2 regions of the Aeribacillus sp. FSL K6-2848 genome follow, and region 2 is predicted to be linked to the other one. Evidence: predicted binding sites of a transcription regulator. Region 2 holds the regulator's gene; the other holds the start of a gene.

Region 1 (3,434 bases), 1.4 Mb from region 2:
TGTCTATGGGATATCTTATGATCGGGGATTTAAGAAGACCTTTATAAATACATGAATGAAGAGGATATTCAACAATTTCAAAATGTAATAAAAATCTATGTATTGTCAGATGAACAGTTAAATGAAGAAGATGCAGATATTTTTAGAGGGTTTGCAATGGATTTAGTTGATGGTAAAGATTTTTGTGCATTAATACTGGATTTTCATGTAAATGGAGAATAGTTTGAAAATCTACCACTAGATCTTAAGGTGGAAGATTATCAAAAAATATTACATGCAGTAAATTCTGAATACGATATTTCATATGTAAATTTAGATCATTTGTTTTATCTATCTCAAGATTAAGAAAGAGTATCCAATAGTGAAAAAAGGCGGCTATTGGATGCTTTTTTATATGCTTAGGGTAGTCTTAGGGGGTGACCGTAAGAAAAAAGTAAATATAGTATAAAAGTTGCTTTCATAAAGGCGAATTTTTTAGCCTATGAGCTTCATTATTGCATTTAAATATAATCATAAAGCTATTTCTATTCGTTTATTTTGACTTCATCGATTTCAACTATTTCCCCTGTATCCTAGGTTTTCTGACCGCTATACATCGCATTATTTTTTATTCTTTGCATTGGCTTATTTTTCCCTTCTCTTTTGTGGTTTTGCTTGAAAGCTTTTTGAGGGCTTCAATATAATAAATGTATAACCGTTGACGAAAAGAGGTTTTTTTTATGATCAAGCTTGTGTTTGCCGCATTCGCCCCTTTTTTGCTTGTCTTATTTTTCACAAGAGTTACATATAGTCATGTCGTTGGGACATTGTTGACGGCTGGTTTATTAATTGCCTCTTATTTTGCAGGTCATATGGATACTATTTATATCGCCATTTTGGATGTAGCCAGCTTAGCAGCTGGTTTTATCGCTGCCAGAAGCATGAAAAAGGATAAGAAAACATCTACTTAAACCTGTTCAACACGATTGACAGGTTTTTATTGTCTATGAAAATCAAACGTCAGTTCGTATTTTTGGTGATTCAGCCTGATTATATGTTAAAATAAAATATAAGTTTCTGAATTGGAGGATGTTCCATGGATCGGTTTGAATTAGTTTCAAATTACCAGCCTCAAGGAGATCAGCCGAAAGCTATCAAAGAGCTGGTGGAGGGAATCAGGCAAGGAAAAAAACATCAGACATTGTTAGGTGCAACTGGAACTGGCAAAACGTTTACGATATCCAATGTGATTAAAGAAGTGAACAAACCGACGCTGGTCATTGCCCATAATAAAACGCTTGCCGGACAGCTGTATAGCGAGTTTAAAGAATTTTTCCCGAACAATGCAGTTGAATATTTTGTCAGCTATTATGACTATTATCAGCCGGAAGCGTATGTTCCGCAAACAGATACGTATATTGAAAAAGATGCGAGCATTAATGATGAAATTGATAAATTAAGACATTCGGCCACCTCTGCATTGTTTGAACGGAAAGATGTTATTATTATCGCAAGCGTTTCTTGCATATATGGTTTAGGTTCGCCAGAAGAATATCGTGAGCTGGTCGTTAGTCTTCGCACAGGAATGGAAATCGAGCGCAATGACTTGCTGCGCCGTTTAGTGGATGTGCAGTATGAAAGAAATGATGTAGATTTTCGCAGGGGAACTTTTCGCGTGCGCGGGGATGTAGTGGAAATTTTCCCTGCTTCGCGCGATGAACATTGTATCCGCGTGGAATTTTTCGGAGATGAAATCGACCGCATCCGTGAAGTTGATGCGCTGACAGGCGAAATTATTGGAGAGCGGGAGCATGTAGCGATTTTCCCGGCATCACACTTTGTGACAAGAGAAGAAAAAATGAAAATTGCCATTGCTAATATTGAAAAGGAGCTTGAGGAACGGCTGCATGAACTGCGGGAGAATGGAAAGCTTTTGGAAGCGCAACGGCTCGAGCAACGGACAAGATATGATTTAGAAATGATGCGGGAGATGGGCTTTTGCTCCGGGATTGAAAACTACTCTCGTCATCTTACATTAAGACCGCCCGGTTCGACTCCTTATACGCTTTTAGATTATTTTGGAGATGATTTTTTGATCGTCATTGACGAGTCGCATGTGACGATTCCGCAAATCCGCGGGATGTACAACGGCGACCAGGCGAGAAAACAAGTGCTTGTCGATCATGGATTCCGTTTGCCTTCAGCACTTGACAACCGTCCGTTAAAATTTGAGGAATTTGAAAAGCATATGAAACATGTCATTTATGTTTCTGCCACCCCTGGGCCGTATGAGCTGGAGCATACGCCGGTTGTTGTTGAACAGATTATCCGCCCGACTGGACTTTTAGATCCAACCATTGACGTCCGACCTGTTGAAGGGCAAATAGACGATTTAATCGGCGAAATTCAAAAGCGGGTTAAACGGAATGAGCGGGTGCTTGTGACCACATTAACGAAAAAAATGGCGGAAGATTTAACGGATTATTTGCGGGAAATCGGGATTAAGGTGACATATCTCCATTCCGAAATTAAAACGCTCGAGCGCATTGAAATTATCCGCGACCTGCGGCTTGGCAAACATGAAGTGTTGGTCGGGATCAATTTGCTCAGGGAAGGGCTTGATATTCCGGAGGTCTCTCTCGTTGCAATTTTGGATGCAGATAAAGAAGGATTTCTCCGTTCGGAACGTTCTCTTATTCAAACAATCGGACGGGCGGCTCGGAACGCAAACGGGCATGTCATTATGTATGCTGATACAATCACAAAATCGATGGAAATCGCCATAAACGAAACAAAACGGCGTCGTGCGATTCAAGAGGAATATAACCGTCAACATGGCATTACGCCAAAAACGATTCAAAAAGATATTCGCGATGTAATTAGGGCGACATATGCAGCGGAAGATGAAGCAGAATATAAAACGGAAAAGGCTGTGAAGCTGAACAAAATGTCGAAAAAAGATCGAGAACAACTGATAGCCCGTATGGAAAAAGAAATGAAAGAAGCTGCAAAAGCATTAGATTTCGAAAGAGCTGCTGAATTGCGCGATTTAATTTTGGAGCTGAAAGCGGAAGGATGATTGGATATGGCAATGGATAAAATTGTTGTAAAAGGTGCACGCGCTCATAATTTAAAAAACATTGATGTCACGATTCCAAGAGACAAGCTTGTCGTTGTAACAGGTTTATCGGGATCGGGCAAATCTTCTTTAGCATTTGATACAATTTATGCAGAGGGACAGCGGCGATATGTGGAGTCTTTATCTGCCTATGCCCGCCAATTTTTAGGACAAATGGATAAACCTGATGTCGATGCGATCGAAGGCTTATCGCCGGCCATTTCGATTGATCAAAAAACGACAAGCAGAAATCCGCGTTCAACGGTCGGAACGGTGACAGAAATTTATGACTACCTACGGCTTCTTTTTGCCCGTGTCGGGCGGCCGACATGTCCGG
Region 2 (3,434 bases):
GCAACCACTAATGACAACAATTATTGCTATGATTCGCCTTTTTCTGACAAAAATTGTTGATATCTGCGATGAACAGTAGCTTTTGAAACATCATAGCCGAATCCTCTTAATGTTGCCGCTATTTCTGAAAATGTCAGGCCGTTTTTCCGCAATCGGTCAATCTCCTCGATCGGAACTTCTTTTCGCTCTCTTTTATAGGAAGAATTTCTATTCTTTAAATTTTTTTCAGGCCTGTACCCATTTTGTATAGCTCTCAACATTCCCCGCTTTATTTTCAAATTATGAATTTTTCGTTGATATTCTTCCACAATTCCTATAATTTCAAGCACCATCGTGTCTGATTCAGACAGTTCCATCTCCCCGCGATGGGCAGCGGTGAAAATTTTCACGCCTTGTTTCAAAATGGAATGGACAATGGCGATTTTGGCATTTCCTCTGCCAATTCTTGTTTCATCCTGTATTAATACCGCTTCAATTTCTTTCTCCTCAATCAATTCCAGCAGTTGAAAAACCCCTTCACGATCAACATCATACCCGCTCGCTTTTTCTTCTATCACTTCAACAACTTCCATACCGTTTTCAGCTGCGAGCTTTAACAGCTCGTCTTTTTGTCTTTTCAAAGATGTTTCCTGCTCTGCCTTTTCAGTGCTGACTCTTGCATAAACGACTGCTCTCATGTTAAATGCTCCTTGCGGTTATTCTTTGTTTGCCAAATATTCAGCATTGTAGTATTTATTTTTTTCAATCGGAATGACGATTGTTTCCCCCGGTTTTACAACAAGGCTTTGGAGATTGTTTCGCTCCTGAACCCATTTTACAAACTCTGAATGAGACATATTGTCATATTCTTTATATTCATCAGCGATTTTCCACAAACTGTCCCCTTCCTTCACTTGAACCTCCATATAATGATCGAGCTCTTCCCTTTCTCCAGTATACGAAATCGCCAAAACTGCCGCCATGATGACAAGGAAAAAAGAAACGATGTAAGACCATGATAATTTATCCATTAAGAACCGCCCCCTGAAACAGAATATTTGTTCGGTTTTTGTTTTTAAGTATAAAAGGGAACACATGTTTCTGTCAAGCAAATATTCGAACTTACGTTTGCTTTTTTGGAAAAATCATGCTATAATCGACACAAATTGATATGACTGAGGTGCTTGACATGTCAACAAAATTATCTAAGAGACAACAAGATATTTTGAACTTCATTAAGGAGGAAGTAAAAAAGAAAGGATACCCTCCCTCTGTAAGAGAAATCGGCGAAGCGGTCGGTCTTGCCTCCAGTTCAACTGTTCACGGGCATTTAGCAAAGCTTGAGAGCAAAGGACTGATTAGAAGAGACCCCACAAAGCCGAGAGCCATTGAAATTTTGGACGATGATGGCAGCCACCTTCTAACAAACAATGTGATCAACGTGCCGGTCATCGGAAAAGTGACGGCTGGTATTCCGATCACTGCCGTTGAAAACATCGAAGAATATTTTCCGCTTCCGAATCATATTGCATCAGGTGATGATCAACTTTTCATGCTTGAAGTAGTCGGAGAAAGCATGATCGAAGCAGGCATTCTGGACGGAGATTTAGTTATTGTCAGACAACAGCAAACAGCCAATAACGGCGACATCGTTGTCGCGCTCACAGACGACAATGAAGCGACCGTAAAAAGGTTTTTCAAAGAAAAAGACTTTATACGGCTTCAGCCGGAAAACCCAACAATGGAACCGATTATTTTAAAAAATGTGACAATACTCGGAAAAGTGATCGGGCTATACCGTTCCATACACTGAATATTCGATGTCTCAAAACAGGTGAGGCATCCTTTTTCTTTTTATAAAATTTTCAACATTCCCTCTCTTAGCGATGTTAAATTTTTAAAAATGTTTTCTAATCAATATGTATGCAGACAAGCTAGATTCAATGAAACAAATTTCAGGCGCCTTCTCCGCGCCTGCATGCAAAGCTATTATGCAACAATTCTCAACAGTCATTGTTTTTTGATTTATTTTGTTGTAGAATTTTTTATTGTAGATTTCGCTTCCTTAGCCAGTGCCGGGATGATTTACTGAATTGTTTGAATTCTTCTAACTGCTTAAATTTTAGGTATAGGAGAGGTGCTATGAATCAATTACTTATGAAACAAAGTGAACTGGAAAATGCAAAGCAATATGTCAATGAAGTATTTCAATCCGTGCAAGAAAAAAATCCGAATGAGCCTGAGTTTCTTCAAGCTGTAAAAGAAATATTTGACTCGCTTGTGCCTGTATTTGCTCAACATCCTACATATATAAAGCACGGAATACTTGAAAGAATTGTTGAGCCGGAAAGATTGATCATTTTTCGCGTTCCATGGGTGGATGACGAAGGAAAAGTGCGTGTAAACCGCGGATTTAGAGTGCAATATAATAGTGCAATTGGGCCATATAAAGGAGGCTTGCGCTTTCACCCGACCGTCAACGCCAGCATTATTAAATTTTTAGGATTTGAACAAATCTTCAAAAATTCATTGACTGGGCAGCCGATCGGCGGAGGAAAAGGCGGATCTGATTTTGATCCGAAAGGTAAATCAGATGGGGAAATTATGAGATTTACACAAAGCTTTATGACAGAGCTTTACAAACATATTGGACCAGATATTGACGTTCCTGCCGGTGATATTGGAGTTGGCGCAAGAGAGATCGGATACTTGTTTGGCCAATATAAAAGAATACGCGGCGGATTTGAAGCTGGGGTGTTAACCGGAAAAGGCATTGGGTACGGCGGAAGCTTAGCGAGAACCGAAGCGACAGGTTATGGAACTGTTTATTTTGTTGAAGAAATGCTTAATGACCATGGATTAAGCTTCAAAGGAAGCACAGTTGTTGTCTCTGGTTCTGGGAACGTTGCCATATATGCGATTGAAAAAGCAACACAATTAGGTGCAAAAGTTGTCGCATGCAGCGACTCTGATGGCTACATTTTTGATAAAAATGGAATTAATCTTGAAACGGTTAGAAGGTTAAAAGAAGTTGAAAGAAAAAGAATTAAAGAATATGTAAATGAACATCCTCATGCAGAATATTATGAAGGCTGTTCCGGAATTTGGTCCATTCCATGCGATATTGCCCTCCCATGCGCTACTCAAAATGAAATCGATAAAAAAGCAGCTGAACTCCTTGTTTCCAACGGACTCAAAGCTGTTGGAGAAGGCGCCAACATGCCGTCTACATTAGAAGCGATCGACGTGTTTTTATCAAACAATATTCTTTTTGGACCTGCAAAAGCTGCTAACGCAGGCGGAGTTGCTGTTTCAGCATTAGAAATGGCTCAAAACAGCGCAAGATTGTCTTGGAGCTTTGAAGATGTCGACGCAAAATTACGTGATATCATGAAGAACATTTACCGAAATTGCGTCAACGCTGCAAATGAATACGGCTGCTCCGGAAATCTTGT

What was found. Region 2 encodes LexA, which represses DNA repair genes until DNA is damaged. Its sites were predicted from a motif close to CGAACATATGTTCG; they were not measured.
Region 1: the regulator LexA is predicted to act here: its motif matches at 994-1,007, upstream of uvrB (excinuclease ABC subunit UvrB).

The regions. Positions count from the first base shown of each region.
Region 1 covers NZ_JBBOQQ010000001.1:831,203-834,636, forward strand. Annotated here, with positions in the region: gene NSS70_RS04065 (hypothetical protein) at 52-222, shown strand; gene NSS70_RS04070 (CsbA family protein) at 720-950, shown strand; gene uvrB (excinuclease ABC subunit UvrB) at 1,076-3,058, shown strand; gene uvrA (excinuclease ABC subunit UvrA) at 3,065-3,434, shown strand, end outside.
Region 2 covers NZ_JBBOQQ010000001.1:2,269,823-2,273,256, forward strand. Annotated here, with positions in the region: gene NSS70_RS10990 (YneB family resolvase-like protein) at 27-677, opposite strand; gene yneA (cell division suppressor protein YneA) at 696-1,010, opposite strand; gene lexA (transcriptional repressor LexA) at 1,169-1,792, shown strand; gene gdhA (NADP-specific glutamate dehydrogenase) at 2,122-3,434, shown strand, end outside.